2 regions of the Delftia sp. SD018 genome follow, and region 2 is predicted to be linked to the other one. Evidence: riboswitches for the same ligand, from Rfam matches in the RefSeq annotation. Region 2 holds a riboswitch; the other holds the start of a gene.
What was found. Region 2 has a riboswitch for S-adenosylhomocysteine ahead of metH (methionine synthase). Riboswitches for the same ligand answer to the same signal wherever they lie in the genome.
Positions count from the first base shown of each region.

Region 1 (4,183 bases), on a different contig from region 2:
TTTCCTTGGCGTCGTCGCTGTCGTCGTAGTCTTCATCGACCAGACCGCCGTTGCGCATCCAGGCATAGGGCGCCACGGGCTGGGTGTCGTTGTCGTCGGGATCTTCTTCCCAGCGTTCGGACAGCACTTCCTCGCAGGACTCCTGCAGGCCCTCGGCCGTCACCGCGCGGGCATTGACACCCTCGACGCAGATCACACGCACATCCGAGCGCAGCCGGTCGTGCAGCTGGCCATGGCCCACATCCACGCCGATGACCTGGGCGGCGCCCGCCTGCAGCAGGCAGTCGGTGAAACCGCCCGTGCTCTGGCCCACGTCCAGGCAGCGCAGGCCCTGCACCGACAGCTTGGTGGCCGCCAGCGCGCCTTCCAGCTTCAGCCCGCCGCGCGAGATGAACCGGGCCTCGGCCCCGTCCAGCAGCTGCAGCTCGGCACCCGCAGGAATCTCGTCACCGTTCTTGGCAACCTTCTTCCAAGGCGTCAGCGGCGTCATGCGCCATTGCACGCCGCCTGCAATCAGCCGCTGCGCCTGCGAGCGCGTGGCCGCATGGCCGGCTTCCACCAAAAATACATCTGCGCGCATAGCGTCGTTCCCAGGAAATCTCTAAACCAATGACGCCAAGCGGCGCCGCACCCCACAACTGGCAGGGCCCAACTCAGGGACACCGAGCAAGGGCCGCCCCGCCGCGAGGGTGTCGTCCCCCTCCCTTGCGAAGCAAGTAGAGAGGGGGAAGCGGCGCAAGCCGCTCAGGGGGTGCTTAGTAGCGATAAGTTTCGGGCTTGTAGGGGCCCTGCTTGCTCACGCCGATATAGGCAGCCTGGCCGTCCGTCAGTTCGGTCAGCATGGCGCCGACCTTCTTCAGGTGCAGGCGGGCGACCTTCTCGTCCAGGATCTTGGGCAGCACGTAGACCTTGCCGACCTCGTAGGCATCGGGCTTGGTGAACAGCTCGATCTGGGCGATGGTCTGGTTGGCGAACGAGGCGCTCATCACGAAGCTGGGGTGGCCGGTGGCGCAACCCAGGTTCACCAGGCGGCCCTTGGCCAGCAGGATGATCTTCTTGCCGTCAGGGAAGGTGATGTGGTCCACCTGGGGCTTGATTTCTTCCCACTGGTACTGCTCGATGGAGGCGACGTCGATCTCGTTGTCGAAGTGGCCGATGTTGCAGACGATGGCTTCGTTCTTCATGGCCACCATGTGCTCGTGGCGGATGATGTCGCGGTTGCCGGTGGTTGTCACGAAGATGTCGGCCTTGTCTGCCGCCCATTCCATGGTCACGACCTTGTAGCCCTCCATGGCCGCCTGCAGGGCGTTGATGGGATCGATCTCGGTGACCCAGACCTGGGCCGACAGCGCGCGCAGCGCCTGGGCGCAACCCTTGCCCACGTCGCCGTAGCCGGCCACCACGGCAACCTTGCCGGCGATCATCACGTCGGTGGCGCGCTTGATGCCGTCCACCAGCGATTCGCGGCAGCCGTAGAGGTTGTCGAACTTGCTCTTGGTGACGGAGTCGTTGACGTTGATGGCACGGAACTTCAGCGTGCCCTTGGCCGACATCTCGTTGAGGCGGTGCACGCCGGTCGTGGTCTCTTCAGTCACGCCGATGATGTGGGCGCTCTTGCGCGTGTACCAGGTGGGGTCCTGGGCCAGCTTGGCGCGGATGGCGGCGAAGGCGATCTTCTCTTCTTCGGAGGCGGGGTTGTCCAGCACGGACAGGTCCTTTTCGGCGCGCATGCCCAGGTGCAGCAGCATGGTGGCGTCGCCGCCGTCGTCCAGGATCATGTTCGGGCCTTCGCCTTCGGTGCCGGCAGCGCCGAATTCAAAGATGCGGTGGGTGTAGTCCCAGTAGTCGGCCAGCGATTCGCCCTTGATGGCGAACACGGGCGTGCCGGTTTCAGCGATGGCGGCAGCAGCGTGGTCCTGCGTCGAGAAGATGTTGCACGACGCCCAGCGCACTTCGGCGCCCAGGGCCTTGAGCGTCTCGATCAGCACGGCCGTCTGGATGGTCATGTGCAGCGAGCCGGTGATGCGCGCGCCCTTGAGGGGCTGGGCAGCGGCGAATTCCTCGCGCGTGGCCATCAGGCCGGGCATTTCGGTTTCGGCGATCAGGATTTCCTTGCGGCCCCAGGCAGCGAGGGAAATGTCAGCGATGGCCGTGTCGGCGGAAACGGGACGAACAGCAGCGTTCATGGTTTTCTCCAAAAGATGAATGAAAAACCACGTTCTGCGGGAGACGAAAAAAAGCTCACCGCACAGAAAGCGTGGGCGAGCGTCGTTGCAGGTATGACTCCGAGCCTCGCGACCACGCCTGATGTGTGGGGGCCGCTGCAACGCTCCTCGGAGAGGCGCTGATTATACCGATCCCGTGGATGCCTCACCGCCCAGCCCCACAAGCCGGTAGCCCACCTGCAGTTCGGTCACCAGGTGGCGCGGCTGGGCCGGCTCGCCCTCGATCTTCTGGCGCAGATTGGCCATGTGCACGCGCAGGTAGTGGGCGCGGCTCAGGTACTCGGGGCCCCAGACCTGCAGCAGCAGCTGGCGGTGGGTCATCACACGGCCCTGGGCGGCGATCAGCGCCGCCAGCAGGCGGAATTCGATGGGCGTGAGGTGCACCGGCTGCCCCGCGCGCCGCACCTCATGCGTGGCCAGGTCCACCTGCACCGGGCCGAAGTGCACCTTGCTGGACGCGGCGGTGCCGCCCGCCCCACCGGCGGCGCCCAGCTGCTGGCGGCGGCGCAGCATCACGCGCAGCCGGGCCAGCAGCTCGGGCACGCCGAAGGGCTTGACCAGGTAGTCGTCGGCGCCGGCATCCAATGCGGCCACCTTCTCGTCCTCACGCTCGCGCGCGGAGAGCACGAGCACGGGCACGGAGGACCACCCGCGCAGCTCGGTCAGGACCTGCTTGCCATCGGCGTCCGGCAGGCCCAGGTCGAGGATGACCAGGTCCGGCTGGCGGCTCGCCGCCTCTATCAGGCCGCGGCGCGCGCTGTCGGCCTCGAAGACCTGCCAGCCTTCGTCTTCCAGCACCAGGCGCACGAAGCGGCGGATGCCGGGGTCGTCCTCGATCATCAGGATGCGGTTGGCGGGCGTGCTCATGGGGTGCTTTCGTGCATGGCGGGACTCTAATCCAGCGCAGGCTGCTCGGGCACGGGAAAGCGCAGCGTGAAGATGGTGCCCGGGCCGGGCCGTGCGGCGGCAGCCTCGATGCGCCCGCCATGCGCCTCGACAATGCTGCGCACCAGCGCCAGGCCCAGGCCGATGCCCGAGACGGTGGACTCGGCCGTGCCGCGCGTGAAGGGTTCGAACAGCGTCTCCACCGGCAGGTGGGATGGCAGGCCCGGCCCGCCATCGCGCACGGACAGCAGCAGTTCGCCATCCTGCACACACGCACTGATGGCCAGCGGCGTGCCGGCCGGCGTGTACTTGGCGGCGTTGTCCAGCAGGTTGACCAGCACGCGCTCCATGAGCAGGGCATCGAGCTGCAGCAGCGGCAGGCTGGCGGGCACGTCGGTGCTCACGAGATGCTGGCCCAGGCGCGCGCGCATCTGGCGCAGCGCGCTGCCCACCACTTCGTCCAGCGGCAGCCATTCGCGCTGCAGGTGCACGCCGCCTTGCTGCAGGCGCGCCATGTCCAGCAGGTTCTCCACCAGGCGCTGCATGGCCTGCGCCTGGATGCGGACCTGCTCCAGCATGTCGGCCGCGCCGCCCGGCGGCACATGGCGCTGCGCGGCCTCGGCCGCGCCCAGGATGGTGGTCAACGGGGTGCGCAGGTCGTGCGAGACGGCCGACAGCAAGGTGTTGCGCATGCGCTCGCCCTCCATGGCGATCTGGGTCTGCTGGGCCACGGCCACGAAGTGCTGGCGCTCCAGCGCGAGCGCCACCTGGCTGGCACAGGCCTCCAGCAGACGCTGCTCCTCGGGCACCTCCAGGCGCTGCGGCGCGCGCAGCTGCAGCACCAGCACGCCGCGCATGCGCACGGGTGCGGCCAGCGGCACATAGCGGGCCGGTGCGGCCGGCAGCGTGTCCGTGCCCTGGCCGGCCTGCTGGCCATGGTCCATGGCCCAGCGCGCAATGCTGTCGTCCATGGGGCAGGGGCCGCCGCCCGCGGGCCGCAGGCGCTCTTCGGCATCGGGCAGCAACAGCCCGGCCTGGGCATCGAACACGCCCGAGACCGTGCGCAGCGCAAT
Region 1 covers NZ_JADDRN010000022.1:19,347-23,529, forward strand. The annotation lists gene INR38_RS20460 (TlyA family RNA methyltransferase) at 1-580, opposite strand, end outside; gene ahcY (adenosylhomocysteinase) at 756-2,186, opposite strand; S-adenosyl-L-homocysteine riboswitch at 2,257-2,341, opposite strand; gene INR38_RS20470 (response regulator) at 2,349-3,092, opposite strand; gene INR38_RS20475 (sensor histidine kinase KdpD) at 3,119-4,183, opposite strand, start outside.
Region 1: linked by a shared signal. The riboswitch ahead of ahcY (adenosylhomocysteinase) and the one ahead of metH (methionine synthase) in region 2 are both predicted to bind S-adenosylhomocysteine.

Region 2 (4,183 bases):
GCGGCCCACGCGGGCGAACAGCACCAGCAATCCGGTGGCGCCGCCCAGCACGAAGGCCAGCAGCGACAGCGCCAGCGTGGCCAGCAGGCCCTCGGCCAGCTTGGCCAGGATGGGCAGCAGGGGAATGTCGGCAATCATGCGGCGTCTCCGGCAGTGGTTGCAGGTGCAGCGCGCCGGGCTGCACGCGGCGTGCGGCGGCCCACCACGAAGCGCTGGCCTATCCAGGCCAGCAACTGCCGCAGCGCCAGGGCCAGCACGAAGTACGCCGCCGTCACCACCAGGTAGGTCTCGAACGCGCGGAAGTTGCGCGACTGGATGAAGTTGGCGGCAAACGTCAGGTCCTGGGCGGCGATCTGCGAGACCACCGAGGTGCCCAGCATCACGATCACGATCTGGCTGCTCAGCGAGGGCCAGACCCGCTGCAGCGCAGGGCGCAGCACCACATGGCGGAAGACCGCCCAGCGGCCCATGCCCAGCGCGCCAGCGGCTTCCAGCTGGCCGCGCGGCGTCTCCTGGATGCCGGCGCGCACGATCTCGGTGATGTAGGCGCCCAGGTTGATCACCGTGGTCAGCAGGCAGGCCTGCCATTCATTGATCTGCACGCCCAGCGAAGGCAGGCCGAAGAACACGAACATCAGCTGCACCAGGAAGGGCGTGTTGCGTATGCCCTCCACGTACACCTTGAACAGCCAGTGCAGCGGCGCAATGCGCCAGGCGCGGCTGACGCCGCCGGCCACGCCGATGGCGCCGCCCAGCACGGCGCCCGCCGCCGTCAGCGCCAGCGTGAAGCCTGCGCCCTGTGCCAGCAGGCCGCTGTAGTCGAACACGGCACCGAAGTCGAATTGATAGGCCATGGAAGGATTTCCGGGAGCAGGGGCGCAGCGGTTACAGGGTGGCAGGCAGCGGCATCTTCATCCAGCGCTGGGACAGGCTGGTCAGGCGGCCGTCGGCCTTGAGCTTGGTGATGATGGCGTCCACCTTCTGCAGCAGCGCCGGCTCGCCCTTGGCCACGCCGATGTAGCAGGGCGTGTCCTCGACCGCGAACTTCACGTCCAGCTGGCGCAGCCTGGTGCGCTCGTTGACGGCGTTGGCCACGATGTTGCCCAGCGTCACCAGCTGCACCTGGCCCGTCAGATAGCTTTGCGCGGTGGCGTTGTTGTCCTCGTAGCGCTTGATGGTGGCCGAGGCCGGCGCCACCTGCGTGAGGGCCAGGTCCTCGGTGGAGCCGCGCGTCACGCCTACGGTTTTGCCGGCCAGGTCGGCAGGGGCCTTGATGCTCACGTCCTTGGGGCCGTAGACGCTCTTGGGGAAGGGCGCATAGGCCTGGGTGAAGTCGATCACCTTGGCGCGCTCGGCGTTCTTGCCCAGGCTGGAGATGACGATGTCGGCCTTGCCCGTGGTCAGGAAGGGGATGCGGTTGGTGCTGGTCACGGGCACCAGCTCCACCTTCACGCCCAGCTCCTGGGCCACCAGGGCGGCCATGTCGATGTCATAGCCCTGCAGCTTCAGGTCGGTGCCCAGCGAGCCGAAGGGCGGGAAGTCCTGCGGAATCGCCACGCGCAGCACGCCGGCCTTCTGGATGTTGGCCAGCATGTCGGCATGGGCTGCGCCGCCCAGGCCGGCAGCGGCCAGGGTGGCGGCCGCCAGGGCGGTGCGGATGAATGCGCGGCGGGGTGTCAGGGGGGAAGTCATGCGAAAGCTCCTTCGGAAGGTGGGGTGAGGCGAAAGGAAAGCGGGTCAGGGTCGGGCGCAGATGTATCGGGCGCTGTTGCGTCGGGCGCCGTCGCGTCGTCCGGTGTGTCGAGATCGATGCCGCTGCGCCTTGCGGCCGACAGCAGGTGGGCGCGCATGGCGCCCGCGGCACCCGGCGCATCGCCCGCGCAGACGGCCTGCACGATGGCGTCGTGCTCGCGCACGGGCTGGTCGTCGGCGCCGCTCCAGGCAAACGGCAGGCGCAGGCTGTGGCTGATGGCCAGCTCCAGTTGGCGCGCCATGGCCACCAGGCCCGGGTTGCCCGACAGCTGGGCCAGCAGCAGGTGGAATTGCAGATCGGCGTCGGCGGCGGCCAGCAGGTCGCTGCGGTCCAGGGCGTGGGCCAGCTGGGACTGGGTCCATTGCAGCTGGCGCAGGCCGCTGTCGTCGGCGCGCACGGCCGCCAGCGCGGCCCAGCCCGGCTCCAGCACCAGGCGCAGCTCGATCAGCTGGCGCGGCGACAGCGTGCCCAGCGCCGGGGTGGCATAGGCGCGGTGCATGCGTGCACGGCCGCTGTGCGGGCCGTTGATGCGCACGCCCTTGCCCGGCTGGATCTCGACCAGGCCCAGGGCCTCCAGCATGGACAGCGCCTCGCGCAGCGAAGCGCGGCTGATGCCCAGCTGCCGGGCCAGCTCGCGCTGCGGCGGCAGCTGGCTGCCGCCGGGATAGTGGCCGCTCAGGATGTGCTGCTGCAGCGTCTGGGCCATCGAGATCGGAATGCTTTGCATGGGCTGGCGCGGGTGGAGGGTTTTGGCCTGACTGGTCAGACCACGTACCCAGCAGATAGCGAATTGCGTGCCAGATGCAAAAAAAGGAGCGTTGTCCTCAGGCACTGCAAAGAATCCGGGGCGATGGGGTATCGACAATCCGCCCCGAAGGCGGCGCCGGCGGCCCGCGCTGCCGCGCTTTGGTGCAGTGCCGCATGGCTTTGTGCAGGCCTGCCCCGAATGCGGGCGTAAAACCCGCACTGCAGGCCGCCGCCAGCCGCCGTAGAATCCCGGGCTTTGGCCCGAGGAGCGTTGCAGCGCGGCACCCGCCCATCCGTACACCGGATCGCGGGCCGCGTCAGGCTTGGGCCAGGTGCAGGTTCCCGGCCGGACCGCGCCCACGGTGCCAACGACGCTCACCTGTTGCCATGCCGTTTTTGCAGGTGAGCTTGATGTCGTCCTCTTTCACTCCCCCTCCCATGCGTCTGTCGGGCCTGGAGCCTGTCTCCATCGGCGAGGGCACGCTGTTCGTCAACGTGGGCGAGCGCACCAACGTCACGGGCTCCAAGGCCTTTGCGCGCATGATCCTCAACGAGCAGTACGAGGAAGCGCTGTCCGTGGCACGCCAGCAGGTGGAAAACGGCGCCCAGGTGATCGACGTGAACATGGACGAGGCCATGCTCGACAGCAAGGCCGCCATGGTGCGCTTCCTGAACCTCATCGCCTCCGAGCCCGACATCGCCAAGGTGCCGGTCATGGTGGACAGCTCCAAGTGGGAAGTCATCGAGGCCGGCCTGCGTTGCCTGCAGGGCAAAGGCATCGTCAACTCCATCTCCATGAAGGAAGGCCTGGATGAATTCAAGCGCCAGGCCCGGCTGATCAGGCGCTACGGCGCGGCCGCCGTGGTCATGGCCTTCGACGAGAAGGGCCAGGCCGACACCTACCAGCGCAAGATCGAGATCTGCGAGCGCGCCTACCGCATCCTGGTGGACGAGGTGGGCTTCCCGCCCGAGGACATCGTCTTCGACCCCAACATCTTCGCCGTGGCCACCGGCATCGAGGAACACGACAACTACGCCGTGGACTTCATCGAGGCCGTGCGCTGGATCAAGCGCAACCTGCCCGGCGCCAAGGTCTCGGGCGGTGTCTCCAACGTGAGCTTCAGCTTCCGCGGCAACGACCCCGTGCGCGAGGCCATCCACACCGTCTTCCTGTACCACGCCATCTCGGCGGGCATGGACATGGGCATCGTCAACGCCGGCATGGTCGGCGTCTATGACGACCTGGAGCCCCAGCTGCGCGAGCGCGTGGAAGACGTGGTGCTCAACCGCCGCCCTGACGCTGCCGAACGCCTGCTGGAGATTGCCGACGCGGCCAAGGGCGCCGCCAAGGACGACAGCAAGAAGCTCGAATGGCGCGGCACGCCCGAGAACCCGAAGACCGTGGGCGAGCGCCTGTCGCACGCCCTGGTGCACGGCATCACCGACTTCATCGTCGTCGACACCGAAGAGGCCTACCAGCAGATCGTGGTGCAGGGCGGCGGCCGCCCGCTGCACGTGATCGAAGGCCCGCTCATGGACGGCATGAACATCGTGGGCGACCTGTTCGGCGCCGGCAAGATGTTCCTGCCCCAGGTGGTCAAGTCGGCGCGCGTGATGAAGCAGGCCGTGGCCCACCTCGTGCCCTACATCGAAGAGGAAAAGCGCCAGCAGGAAGCGGCGGGC
Region 2 covers NZ_JADDRN010000002.1:332,442-336,624, forward strand. The annotation lists gene INR38_RS04520 (amino acid ABC transporter permease) at 1-138, opposite strand, end outside; gene INR38_RS04525 (amino acid ABC transporter permease) at 135-854, opposite strand; gene INR38_RS04530 (transporter substrate-binding domain-containing protein) at 886-1,692, opposite strand; gene INR38_RS04535 (FadR/GntR family transcriptional regulator) at 1,689-2,480, opposite strand; S-adenosyl-L-homocysteine riboswitch at 2,758-2,884, shown strand; gene metH (methionine synthase) at 2,939-4,183, shown strand, end outside.